2 linked regions of the Lactiplantibacillus plantarum genome follow. The protein of the gene in region 1 interacts with the protein of each later gene in a pairwise test. Links are inferred from orthologs where the notes say so. Each region holds a gene or a part of one and is shown in the gene's direction. Other genes may lie near its edges. The genes, in order: tpiA and pepT.

Region 1 (3,284 bases):
TTAATTTCAGCAGTCACGAATTCTAGGAGGATTTTAACATTGGCTAAATTAATCGTTTCAGATTTAGATGTTAAAGATAAAAAAGTTTTAATTCGTGTCGACTTTAATGTTCCAATTAAAGACGGCAAAATTGGTGACGACAACCGGATCGTCGCTGCCTTACCAACGATCAAATACGTGATTGAACATGATGGCAAAGCCATCTTATTCTCACATTTAGGTCGGATTAAGAGCGAAGACGACAAGAAGGGCTTAAGCTTACGTCCTGTTGCAGAACGTCTTTCAAACTTATTAAACAAGCCTGTTACCTTCGTACCTGTTACTGAAGGCGAACAACTTGAAACTGCCATCAACAACATGAACGACGGTGACGTCTTAGTTGTTGAAAACACTCGTTTTGAAGACGTTGTTAACGGCGAACAAGTTAAACGCGAATCTGGTAACGATCCTGAATTAGGCAAGTACTGGGCTTCACTTGGTGATGTCTACGTCAACGATGCTTTCGGGACTGCTCACCGGAGCCATGCTTCTAACGTTGGGATTGCTTCAAACATGGATCAAGTTGCCGCTGGTTTCTTAATGGAAAAGGAAATCAAGTTCTTAGGTGACGCGGTTGACAATCCTAAGCACCCATTCGTTGCTATCTTAGGTGGTGCCAAGGTTTCTGATAAGATCGGTGTTATCGATCACTTAATCAGCAAAGCTGACAAGATCATCATCGGTGGTGGGATGACTTATACGTTCTATGCTGCTAAAGGCATGGGCATTGGTAACTCACTTGTTGAAAAAGACAAGATTGAATTGGCTAAGTCAATCATCGAAAAAGCTGGCGACAAGTTAGTCTTACCTAGCGACTCAATCGTTGCTGAAAAGTTTGATAACGATGTTCCTAGCAAGGTTGTTGAAGGTTCAATTCCTGATGGCTACATGGCCTTAGATATTGGTCCTAAGTCAATCGAAGAATTCGAAGATGTTTTACGCGACGCTAAGACCGTTGTTTGGAACGGACCAATGGGTGTCTTCGAAATGAGCAACTACGCCAAGGGTACGCTTGAAATTGGTAAGTTCTTAGGAACCTTATCAGACGCAACGACCATCGTTGGTGGTGGGGACTCAACTGCCGCTGTTAAGCAACTTGGCGTTGGCGACAAGTTAACCCACATTTCTACTGGTGGCGGTGCTTCACTTGAATACCTTGAAGGTAAGGAATTACCTGGTATTGCTGCTATTTCTGAAAAATAATCTGTTCTCCGAAAGGAAGGTTTATCGTGCGTACACCTATTATTGCCGGTAACTGGAAAATGAACAAAACAGCTAGCGAAGCTTTAGCTTTCGTTAATGCTGTTAAGGATCAATTACCAGATCCATCAAAAGTTGAATCAGTCGTTGCTGCCCCAGCCCTTTTCTTACAGGAAATGGTTGAAGCTGCCAAGGGTTCTGATTTAAAGATTGCTGCTGAAAATGCTTATTTTGAAGATGCTGGGGCATTTACTGGTGAAACTTCACCAGCTGCCTTAGCTGACTTAGGCGTTGATTACGTTGTTATTGGTCATTCAGAACGTCGCGGTTATTTCCACGAAACTGACGAAGACATTAACAAAAAGGCACACGCTATCTTCAAGAACGGCATGAAGCCAATCATTTGCTGTGGCGAATCATTAGAACAACGTGAAGCCGGCGAAGCAGAATCATGGGTTTCAGGCCAAATCAAGGCTGCTTTGAAAGACTTATCAGCTGACCAAGTAAGTTCATTGGTTATTGCCTACGAACCAATCTGGGCCATCGGTACTGGTAAGACTGCTACGAGTGACCAAGCTGAAGAAATTTGTGCGGTTGTTCGTAAGACTGTTGCTGACCTTTACTCACAAGAAGTTGCTGATAAAGTTCGGATTCAATACGGTGGTAGTGTTAAACCAGCCAACGTTAACGAATTAATGGGCAAAGATGATATCGACGGTGGTTTAGTCGGTGGTGCTTCATTACAACCTGATTCATTCTTGGAACTTGTTAATTATCAAAATAACTAATAATAGTTATTGCAAGTTGATTGACAAACTTCTACAATAAGTGTGAAACAAATAACAAGCCAATTTTAAGGAGAGAAATTAATGTCTATTATTACAGATATTTATGCTCGCGAAGTCTTAGACTCACGTGGTAACCCAACTGTTGAAGTTGAACTTTATACTGAAAGTGGCGCATTTGGCCGCGGTATCGTTCCTTCAGGTGCCTCAACTGGTGAACATGAAGCCGTTGAATTACGTGACGGTGACAAGAGCCGTTTCATGGGCAAGGGTGTTACTAAAGCCGTTGACAATGTTAACAAGTTAATTGCTAAGGAAATTGTTGGTTACGATGTAACTGACCAACGTGCCATTGACCAAGCTATGATCAAGTTAGATGGTACTCCTAACAAAGCTAAGTTAGGCGCTAACGCTATCTTAGGTGTTTCCATTGCCGCTGCACGTGCTGCTGCTGACGAACTTGAAATGCCTTTATACAACTACCTTGGCGGATTCAACGCTCACGTTTTACCAACACCAATGATGAACGTTATCAATGGTGGGGCCCACGCCAACAACGACGTTGACTTCCAAGAATTCATGATCATGCCTGTTGGCGCTTCTTCAGTTAAAGAAGCTATCCGGATGGGTTCAGAAACTTTCCACAACTTGAAAGCGATCTTGAACGAACGCGGTTACTCAACTGCCGTTGGTGACGAAGGTGGTTTTGCGCCTGACTTGAAGAACAACGAAGAACCATTCGAAATCTTAGTTGAAGCTATCGAACGTGCCGGTTACAAGCCTGGTAAGGATATTGCCATTGCCTTTGACTGTGCCGCTTCAGAATTCTACAACGAAGAAACTGGCAAGTACGACTTAAAGGGTGAAGGCGAAAATGGTCAATCATTTACTGCCGAAGAATTCGTTGACTTACTTGACAGCATTGTTGACAAGTACCCAATCGTTTCTATCGAAGATCCTTTGGATGAAAACAACTGGGAAGACTGGCAAATGGCAACTACCAAGCTTGGTAAGAAAGTTCAAATCGTTGGTGACGACTTATTCGTTACGAACACGGACTACCTTGCAAAGGGTATCAAGATGGGCGTTGCTAACTCAATCTTAATCAAGGTTAACCAAATTGGTACTTTAACTGAAACTGTTGAAGCTATCGAAATGGCTAAAGAAGCTGGCTACACTGCCATCGTTTCTCACCGTTCTGGTGAAACTGAAGACACGACCATTGCTGACTTAGTTGTCGCAATGAACGCTGGCCAAATC
Region 2 (3,297 bases), 820 kb from region 1 along the record:
CGGCTAACAATCTTGATTATCAGGATCCTCAGAAAGCAATGTATGCAGAACTTGCAGCTCACCACATCTTGGTGTACGCGGCCCATACGAATCTGGACTGTGCTGAGGGCGGCATGAACGATTGGCTGGCGGCGGCCCTAGACTTGCAAAATGTGCAGGGGTTGGTTCCTGGGTATCGGGCACAGGCTGTTAAGTTGACTTTAACGGTACCGACCAATCAAGTTGAAACGGTACAGGAATACTTAACGAATACCGTGGGTGCCACGCTAGATCGTTACGGTGTCAACTCGGGTGAACAGTTCAGCGTCGACTTACTAGCCGATCAGATTCCAACTGCGGTAGCGGGCATTAATGACTTAGCCGCTGACACGTGGGATTACCAGGTCGTGCCACTGTTGTCTGGCGGTCATCAGTATTATATGGGCCGAGTCGGTGATTTGCCGACACCGTTATCAGCGCAGGCGTTTGCCGAACAGTGTAAGCAAGTATTTGGTGTCAGCGGCCTGCGACTAGTCAGTGCCGATCCCCGACAACGGATTACCCGTGTGGCCGTCCTGGGCGGCGATGGTGGTAAGTTCTATCCCCAAGCGTTGCGAGCAGGTGCACAAGCTTACGTGACCGGGGATGTCTATTATCACACCGGTCATGATATGCTGGCAGCCGGGTTGACGGTCATTGATCCAGGCCACCATATCGAGAGTATTTGTAAGTCACAACTCACTAAGCTGTTTGATCAGTGGCGTGTACAAGCTGGCTGGCCAATCGAGATTGTGGCGTCTCAGCTGAATACTGATCCGTTTACCTTCATCTAAGTTAATCATGAACTTTAATAAGGAAAGGAAGTTATCATATGTCAAAATATCCAAACTTAATTTCAGATTTTTTAACCTTTGTCAAAATTAATAGTCGTTCAGATGAGGAATCAACGACAATTCCTTCGTCACCACGTGAAACGGCCTTTTTAAAGCAATTAATGAGTAAGCTCACTGATTTAGGCTTGAGCGATGTTGAACAGGATGCGCAAAGTGCGTACGTTTTTGCGACGATTCCTGCGAATAGTGACAAAGCTGTTAAAACTCTTGGCTTTATTTCACATATTGATACGGCTGACTTTAACGCGGAAAATGTCAATCCACAAATTGTTGACAATTATGACGGTGAATCAGTTATTAAGCTCGGAAACGGGGACTATGTGCTGGATCCGGCGGTCTTCCCAAACTTAAAGAACTATGCTGGTCACACGCTGATCACAACTGATGGAACCACGCTGCTTGGAGCTGATGATAAGTCTGGCGTTGCTGAAATCATTAGTGCTGCGGAATATTTGTTGGCCCATCCTGAGATCAAACATGGCAAGATTCGGTTAGCTTTTGGTCCCGATGAAGAAATTGGGACTGGTGCTGATCACTTTAATGTGCCTGCCTTTGGCGCCGATTATGCCTACACCGTTGATGGTGGTCCGCTTGGTGAACTGGAGTATGAAACGTTCAACGCGGCCCAAGCGACGGTGACGATTACAGGTGTCAACGTTCATCCAGGGGAAGCTAAGGATAAGATGGTCAACGCCTTGCAGTTAGCCGTTGATTTTCAATCGGCGTTACCCGCACATGATGTCCCGGAACACACGGAAGGCCGTGAAGGGTTCTTCTTCTTGCTTAGTTTAGACGGGACCGTTGACAGCGCTAAGATGACTTACATTATTCGTGATCATGACCGCGATAAGTTCGAAGCACGTAAACGGTTATTTATGGCGGTTGCGGATCGGCTGAATTTGGCTGACGGTGTGGCCCGGATCAAGGTCGACATGAAGGACCAGTATTACAATATGCGCGAAATCATTGAAAAAGATATGCGGGTCGTTGAATTGGCCAAACAAGCCATGCTCAATCTCGGTATCACGCCAGCCATTTATCCGGTTCGTGGTGGGACGGATGGCTCCAAGATCTCATTTATGGGCTTGCCGACACCGAACTTGTTTGCTGGTGGTGAGAACATGCACGGTCGGTTTGAATACGTTTCAGAACAAGTGATGGCCCAAGCCGTGGACGTTGTCTTACAAATCGTTCAGGATAATTATGACCAGGACTAAATCCTTGACCTTGTTTGACCTTACGGGTTATACTCTAATAGTCAATAAAGGTCAAACAAAAATTGGCAGCTATGACGGCTGCCTTTTTGCTACCGTTTTTGAGGAGGTACGTAAATATGAATCCAGAACAATTTACAGAAAGTTTACAACAAGCCTTACAACAGGCACAACAAATCGCACAAACACGGCGCCATCAAGAAATTGGGGTGCCCCATCTATTTAAATTTTTAACGCAACCAGGCGAACTGGTTCGGCAGATCTTTAGTGAGGCCGGCGCTGATTTAGACCAATTACAAACAGAGCTCGACCGTGAGCTGGATGACATTGCCGTTGTTAGCGGTGGTAACGTTCAGTACGGTGGCAGTATGAGCAGTAGTCTAGCTACGCTGATGCAGGCTGCCGATGCTAAGCGCAAAGCGTTAGGTGATGATTACCTTGCGACCGACACTTTGGCTTTAGCGCTGATGGATCAAACTGGTGATCAGTTGACCAAATACTTGAATCAGCAAGGCATCATGGCAGGACAAGTCAAGAATGCCGTTGATCGTATTCGCGGGGGTCAACGGGTCACGTCACGTAATCAGGAAGATCAGTATCAAGCTTTGGAAAAGTACGGCGTCGACTTGGTTAAACAGGCGCGCCAGGGGAATCAAGATCCAGTAATTGGCCGGGACGAAGAGATTCTGGACGTTATTCGGATCTTGTCACGAAAGACGAAAAACAATCCTGTCTTGATTGGTGAACCGGGAGTTGGGAAAACGGCCATCGTGGAAGGTCTAGCACAACGAATTGTTCGTGGTGATGTGCCGGAGAACTTAAAAGATAAGACGTTGTTCTCACTAGATATGGGGTCTCTGATTGCCGGGGCGAAGTATCGTGGTGAATTTGAAGAACGACTCAAAGCCGTCCTCAAGGAAATCAAGAAGAGCGATGGGCAGATCATCATGTTCATCGATGAAATCCATAATATCGTTGGTGCTGGTAAGACAGAAGGCAGTATGGACGCCGGTAACTTGTTGAAACCAATGTTGGCGCGGGGAGAACTTCATTTGATCGGGGCCACGACGTTAGATGAATATCGTCAGTACATGGAAAAGGACAAGGCACTCGAGCGGCGGTTCCAAAAAGTATTGGTTGCTGAACCGAGTGTTGAAGATACAATCAGTATTTTACGTGGCTTAAAGGAACGCTTTGAAATCCATCATGGT

Evidence for each region.
Region 2: the proteins of tpiA (region 1) and pepT interact in binary tests that used the Escherichia coli proteins (3 or more experiments, as listed by UniProt). The link is inferred for Lactiplantibacillus plantarum from one-to-one orthologs.

Annotation. Positions count from the first base shown.
Region 1 is NZ_CP039121.1:2,584,302-2,587,585, reverse strand. What follows is about bases 196-3,147. They hold tpiA (triose-phosphate isomerase), read left to right. Parts: upstream 196-1,268; coding sequence 1,269-2,027; downstream 2,028-3,147. Other genes in these bases: eno (phosphopyruvate hydratase), read left to right, coding at 2,109-3,147; E5260_RS12210 (phosphoglycerate kinase), read left to right, coding at 196-1,242. In the rest of the region: more of E5260_RS12210, read left to right, coding at 40-195; more of eno, read left to right, coding at 3,148-3,284. UniProt on the Escherichia coli protein: Involved in the gluconeogenesis. Catalyzes stereospecifically the conversion of dihydroxyacetone phosphate (DHAP) to D-glyceraldehyde-3-phosphate (G3P).
Region 2 is NZ_CP039121.1:1,765,058-1,768,354, reverse strand. What follows is about bases 5-2,969. They hold pepT (peptidase T), read left to right. Parts: upstream 5-850; coding sequence 851-2,089; downstream 2,090-2,969. Other genes in these bases: clpB (ATP-dependent chaperone ClpB), read left to right, coding at 2,206-2,969; E5260_RS08165 (Nif3-like dinuclear metal center hexameric protein), read left to right, coding at 5-812. Also shown: more of E5260_RS08165, read left to right, coding at 1-4; more of clpB, read left to right, coding at 2,970-3,297. UniProt on the Escherichia coli protein: Cleaves the N-terminal amino acid of tripeptides.